Linked DNA regions of Accumulibacter sp.. The protein of the gene in region 1 binds, or shares a complex with, the protein of each later gene. Links are inferred from orthologs where the notes say so. Each region holds a gene or a part of one and is shown in the gene's direction. Other genes may lie near its edges. The genes, in order: V5B60_RS08130 and V5B60_RS21315.

What was found.
Region 2: the proteins of V5B60_RS08130 (region 1) and V5B60_RS21315 are in contact, whole or in part, in a solved structure (PDB 2HI7), measured with the Escherichia coli proteins. The link is inferred for Accumulibacter sp. from one-to-one orthologs.

What each region holds. Positions count from the first base shown.
Region 1 is NZ_JAZKUG010000001.1:1,884,475-1,887,760, forward strand. Bases 1-2,974 are described here. They hold V5B60_RS08130 (thiol:disulfide interchange protein DsbA/DsbL), read left to right. Parts: upstream 1-1,150; coding sequence 1,151-1,798; downstream 1,799-2,974. Other genes in these bases: argS (arginine--tRNA ligase), read left to right, coding at 1-178; V5B60_RS08125 (SPOR domain-containing protein), read left to right, coding at 211-990; V5B60_RS08135 (SDR family oxidoreductase), read left to right, coding at 1,863-2,630; V5B60_RS08140 (SDR family NAD(P)-dependent oxidoreductase), read right to left, coding at 2,664-2,974. Also shown: more of V5B60_RS08140, read right to left, coding at 2,975-3,286. UniProt on the Escherichia coli protein: Required for disulfide bond formation in some periplasmic proteins such as PhoA or OmpA. Acts by transferring its disulfide bond to other proteins and is reduced in the process. DsbA is reoxidized by DsbB. Required for pilus biogenesis.
Region 2 is NZ_JAZKUG010000001.1:5,026,933-5,029,951, reverse strand. The notes cover bases 313-3,019. They hold V5B60_RS21315 (disulfide bond formation protein B), read left to right. Parts: upstream 313-1,270; coding sequence 1,271-1,768; downstream 1,769-3,019. Other genes in these bases: coaBC (bifunctional phosphopantothenoylcysteine decarboxylase/phosphopantothenate--cysteine ligase CoaBC), read right to left, coding at 2,404-3,019; dut (dUTP diphosphatase), read right to left, coding at 1,946-2,407; V5B60_RS21320 (DesA family fatty acid desaturase), read left to right, coding at 313-1,267. Also shown: more of V5B60_RS21320, read left to right, coding at 104-312. UniProt on the Escherichia coli protein: Required for disulfide bond formation in some periplasmic proteins such as PhoA or OmpA. Acts by oxidizing the DsbA protein.

The sequences.
Region 1 (3,286 bases):
CGTCGCCTTCTACCTGAAGGATCTGGCAGCCGAATTCCACAGCTACTACAATGCCGAACGCATCCTGGTCGATGCGCCGGCGGTACGGGAGGCGCGCGTGGCGCTGGCCGCAGCCGTGCGGCAGGTGATCCGCAACGGCATGTCGATACTCGGTGTCAGCTGTCCGGAATCGATGTAGTCAGAGCACAGAGGATTGCCATGAGTCGTGACATGAAACCCCGCAAGGCGCCGCCTGGCAGGAAATCGGGCGGTGGCACGCTGTTCGGCCTGTTCATCGGCCTCGTTCTTGGCGTCATCGCGGTCGCCGCGGTCGTCTGGTACGTCAACAAGACGCCGCTGCCCTTTACGACGACCGGTCAGCAGCCCAAGCTGCCGCCGCCGGTCGGCAGCAAGCCAGCCGGGCAGCAGGCCGCCGAAGTGCCGCCGGTCGCTTCGGCGCCGCCGGTCGCATTGCCGGGCAAGCCGGGCGACCCGGTTCCAGAGAAGCCACGTTTCGACTTCTACAAGATCCTGCCGGGCAATGCGGAAGCGGTTCCCGAGCCGAAACCCGACGAACACCGGCCGGCCGAAGCTCGGCCGACCATCGGCAAGCCCACCGAAACGAAGCCGATCGACACCAGGCCGACCGAGAACCGGCCGACCGAGACGAAGACGGGCGAGACCAGGACGGCGGAAGGAAAGCAGACGGAAGGGAAGACCGCAGAGAGCAAGACCGCTGCCGCCAAGCCAGCCGAGGCAAAAAGCGAGAACACCCTCCGCGAGCCCATCTATCTGCAGGCGGGCTCGTTCCAGAGCGCCAGCGACGCAGACAACCAGAAGGCGCGGTTGGCGTTGATGGGAGCAGAGGCGCGGATCCAGCAGGTGATGCTGCAGGACAAGGTCTGGTACCGTGTGCGGCTCGGTCCTTACCACAAGATGGACGACGTGAATCACATGCGCGCCGATCTGGCCAAACAGGGAATCGACGCCAACGTCGTGCGCCGCGACTGAGCGACCCGGCTGATGTCCTCGCATCGACCGGGGGCCGTCCGGCATGCGGGAGAGGGCAGGGAAGGAGATGCCAGGTCGGCGAGGATGGGGGAAACGACGGTGCAACGCGGCAGGGCGGCCGCGCGGCAAGTTCATTTGCAGGCTTGAAGGAGAGAGATCGATGCACGCACGTTCTGCTGGTTGGTTGCTGACCCTCGTCATCGCCTTGCTGGCGGTGGCACTGCCGGTACGGGCCGAACTCGTCGCCGGGCGCGACTTCGTTGCGATCGTTCCCCAACAGACGACCGACAATCCGGCGAAGATCGAGGTCATCGAGTTCTTTTCGTACGCCTGTCCGCATTGCAGTGAGTTGCACCCCACCCTCAGCAAGTGGTCGTCGGCGCTGCCGGCCGACGTCGTCCTGAAGCGGGTGCCGATCACTTTCGGCCGTCCGCAATGGGCGCCCCTGGCGCGACTGTTCTACGCGCTCGAGGCGACGGGCGATCTCGCGCGGCTGGACAGCGCCGTCTTCGAAACGCTTCACCGTCAGGGCGGCAAGCTCTTCGACGACCAGAGCGTCATCGCATGGGCCACGGCGCGCGGCATCGACGGCAAGAAGTTCGCCGAGGCCTACAACTCCTTCGGTGTCCTCAGCCGGGTCAAGCAGGCCGATCAGATGGCCAAGGCGTACGGAATACAGGGCGTCCCGGCGCTCGCCGTCGATGGCAAGTACCTGGTCACCGGCAAGGACCTCAAGAACTTCAATGACTTGCTGGCGCTGACCGATCAGGTGATCGGCAAGGTCCGGCGCGAGCGCGGCAAGAAGTGAGGCCTCCGCGCACCGGCTTCGGGTGAGCGGGAGTTGGTGATCCACAGCCACTGAGCCGCCTGCCGTGCAGCGAGTCTTCATTACCGGGGCTTCGTCCGGCATCGGCCGGGCGCTGGCCGAGCACTACGGCGCGCGCGGGGCGCGGCTTGGGCTCGTCGCCCGCCGACCCCAGTTGCTGCACGAGTTGTCGACGCGCTGGCCGGAGCGCGTCAGGGCGTACCCGCTCGACGTCACCGAAGCCGAAGCCCTGCGCGCCGCGGCAGCAGACTTCATCGATTCTTTCGGGGTTCCCGATGTCGTGATCGCCAACGCCGGTGTCTCGGTTGGCACGCTGACCGAGGACGCCGCGGACCTCGAGGCGATCCGGCGCGTGATGGAGGTCAACCATTTCGGCATGGCGGCGACCTTCTCGCCGTTCATTGCCGCCATGCGACAGGCCGGGCGCGGCCGCCTGGTCGGCATCGCCTCGCTGGCAGGCATCCGCGGCCTGGCGGGCGCCGCCGCCTATTGCGCGTCGAAGGCGGCAGCGATCAGCTATCTCGAGAGCCTGCGTCTCGAACTGCGCGCTTCGGGAGTCCGCGTGGTCACCATCTGTCCGGGCTACGTCAGGACGCCGATGACCGAGGTGAATCGTTTCCCGATGCCCTTTCTCCTTGCCGCCGACGAGGCGGCGACGCGTTTTGCTCGCGTCATCGAACGGGGCCGCAGCTACGCCGTCGTGCCGTGGCAGATGGCCATCGTCGGCAAACTGTTGCGGCTCCTGCCAAACACCGTCTACGACCGCGTCTTCGCGGCTGCGCCACGCAAGCCGCGGCAGCCGCCGCCGAGCTAGGTCGCGGTGGTCCGCCTCGTTGGTCCCGCCACCTTACCAGTCGATTGCCTTGCCGTCACGGAAGAAGCCTCCGCTGGGGCCGTCTGCCGGCAGCAGCGCGGCCCAGACGATGCCGCTGGCGCCGTCTTCGGCACTGCGCGTGGCGTTCTCGCCGCCCATCCCGGTGCGACACCAGCCGGGGCAAACCGAGTTGATCTTGATCGCCGTGCCTGCCAGTTCGTTGGCCGCCAGTCGGGTCAGCGCATTGAGCGCCGCCTTCGACATCCGGTAGCCGGGCCAGAAACCGCCCATCTCGCTCAGTTGCCCCATCCCCGACGAGACGTTGACGATGCGGCCGTAGCCGTTTTCGCGCATCAGCGGCACGCAGGCCTGCAGCAGGCGCAGCGCCGCCAGCGCATTGCAGTCGATCGTCGTCGCGACGGTTTCCGGCTCGACGACGAAGACGCTCGCCGCCTGCGGCGGCCGGGCAAAGTCGCGTGCTTCGGGGAAGATGCCGGCGTTGTTGACCAGGATGTCCACGCGGCCGAACTCTCGCCGCAGGCGAGCGGCGAGAGCGGCGATGGCGCTGGCGTCGGTGACGTCGGCGCAGTGGGGCAGCACGTCGAGGCCGTCGCCCTGCAGGCGGGCAGCCGCGGCCTCGATCGCCTCGGCATTGC
Region 2 (3,019 bases), 3.1 Mb from region 1 along the record:
GCCCTGCGACCGGGAGCCGGGCGGCGCGTCCTCACCGGCGTTTGGTGGTGGCGCCCGATTGCCTTAAAATCGCCGGCTGCCCAACTTTTCCGGAATGTCGCGCATGTACGCTGGAATGGTCGATTGGCCCTGGTGGGGCTACGTCCTGATGACCCTCGGCCTGACCCACGTCACGATCGTTGCGGTGACGGTCTTCCTGCATCGGCAGCAGGCGCATCGTGCGCTCGAGTTGCACCCCCTGGTGGCCCATTTCTTCCGTCTCTGGTTGTGGTTGACCACCGGCATGGTGACGAAGGAGTGGGCGGCGGTCCACCGCAAGCATCACGCCCGCTGCGAGACGGTGGATGATCCGCACAGCCCGCAGGTGCATGGCATCCACCGGGTCCTGTGGACCGGCGTCTTCCTCTATGTCGCGGAGGCCAGGAAGCGCGATACCCTGCAGCGTTACGGTCACGGCACACCGGATGACTGGCTCGAGAGGCATCTGTATACGCCGTGGCACAAACTGGGCGTCGCCATCATGCTGGCCGTGGATGTGCTGGTCTTCGGCATTGCTGCCGGGTCGCTGATCTGGCTGGTCCAGATGGCCTGGATTCCCTTCTGGGCAGCCGGCGTCATCAACGGCCTCGGGCATTTCTGGGGCTACCGCAACTTCAGCCCGGCCGATGCGAGTACGAACATCAGCCCTTGGGGCCTCCTGATCGGCGGCGAGGAACTGCACAACAACCATCATACCTTTCCCACGTCGGCCCGATTGTCGATCCGGTGGTACGAGTTCGATCTCGGATGGCTCTACATCCGCATCCTGGCAGCGCTTCGCCTGGCACAGATCAAGCGGGTCGCGCCCAGACCGCGCCTGGGAGGCCTGCGGCCGGTGGTCGACGCCAACACCCTGCAGGCGGTGATTGCCAACCGCTACGACCTGCTGGCCCAGTATGCCCGCTCGCTGAAGCAGGTGTATCGCGAGGAACTCGCCCGACTGCAGCACGGCCGGCGCTTCCGCGGCCTGAAGCGCTGGCTCGCTGCCGATTCACGGACGATCCCGCAGGAGGCTCGCGGCAGGCTCGAAATGATGCTGGACGAAAGTCGAGCGCTGCAGACCGCATACGCCATGCGCGATGAACTGATCGCGCTCTGGGAGCGGTCGAACGTCTCCGGCGAGTTCCTCCTCAAGGCGCTGCAGGACTGGTGTGAGCGGGCCGAGAACTCGGGCGTGCGGCAGTTGCGGGAACTGTCTCTGCGCCTGCGCAGCTATGTCCCGGTCTGAGCGGTGAAACCCCTGGTCGGGCGATCGCCGCGCACGATCCTGCTCCTGCTGGCCGCGGCGGCAATCGGTCTGACTCTGGCCGGCTGGGGGATCGGCGAGATCATGCGCCTGCAGCCCTGCCCACTGTGCATCTTCCAGCGCCTGCTCTTCCTGTCGATCGCCTTGCTCGCGCTGGTCGGCGCACTGTTGCCCGCTGCCGCCCGCGTGTCGAGCATCCTGTTGGCCGTGGTGGCGGCCGGCGGCGTGGCGACCGCGGCTTATCAGAGCTGGCTGCAATACCTGCCGCAGGAGGGGATGGAGTGCGGTTTCGGCGAGCCGACGCTGATCGAGCGGATCGTCGACTGGTTTGGCGCCCTGTGGCCACAGATGTTTCTCGCCACCGGTTTCTGCTCGAGCAAGGACTGGGTCCTGCTCGGCCTGTCGATGGCCAACTGGTCGGGGCTTTGCTTCATCGGCTTCCTCGCCGCCGCTGGCGTGATGCTGCGACGGCGCAGCGACTGACGGTGCCCATGCGCCTGGCGGCACAGCGGCGGCAGAGGTTGTGAAGCAACCCCCCGCGCGACCGATCTGCGGCGTTGCGCACGCGCTCACCCCTTGCCCATCGATCTGACAGGTCTCGTCTTTCGCTCGCTTGCGACTCGCATCACGGCCTGCTGGCGACGATTTCTTCACAAGCTCTCAGGCGTGCCCGGTGCTGCCAAAACCGCCATCGCCACGGGCGCTGGCGGCGAAGTCGTCGACGACGTTGAACGACATCTGCAGCACCGGTACCACCACCAGTTGCGCCAATCGGTCGAGCGGTCGCAGCATGAAGGGTTCGTGCCCGCGGTTCCAGGTCGACACCATGATCTCGCCCTGGTAGTCGGAGTCGATCAGGCCGACCAGATTGCCGAGCACGATGCCATGCCGGTGGCCGAGGCCTGAGCGCGGCAGGATCATCGCTGCCAGTCCCGGATCAGCCAGGTGGATCGCGATGCCGGTCGGAATCAGGCGCGTCTCGCCGGGTGCGATGACGAGCGGCTGCTCGATGCAGGCGCGCAGGTCGAGCCCGGCCGATCCCGCTGTCGCGTAGTGCGGCGGCTGCTCGCGCAGGCGCGCGTCGAGCAGTTTGATGTCCACCTTCTGGCCGCGTCCGCTCATCCGCGTTTCGCCAGCAGGCCGGCGATGTGCGCCACCAGTTGCCGGGCGAGCACGAGCTTGGAAGCTGCTGCCAGGGGGTGCTGGCCGTCGTCGTCGAACAGGATCAGCCGGTTGTCGTCGCCACCAAAGCCGTCCTGGATCAGGTTGCCGACGATGAGCGGAATGCCCTTGCTGCGGCGCTTCTGCTCGGCGTAGAGGGCGAGGTGCTCGCTCTCGGCGGCGAAACCGACGCACAGCGGCGGCGCGGGCAGGGCGGCGACCTCGGCGAGAATGTCCGGATTCAGCACCAACTCGATCGCCGGTGGTGTCACCTGCGCGCCCTTCTTGATCTTCTGCGTGATGGTCCGCGCCGGGCGGTAGTCCGCGACCGCGGCAACGGCGATGAAGACCCCGTGCCGGGCCACATGCGCCATGACCTCGGCGTGCATGTCGCGTGCACTGGTGACGTCGATGCGGTTGACACCGGTCGGGCAGGGCAGGTGGACCGGGCCCGAGACCAGGGTCACCCGTGCACCCGCCTCGCGCGCCGCGCGCGCGATGGCGTAACCCATCCTGCCGCTCGACAGGTTGGTGATGCCGCGTACCGGATCGATCGCCTCGAAGGTCGGGCCG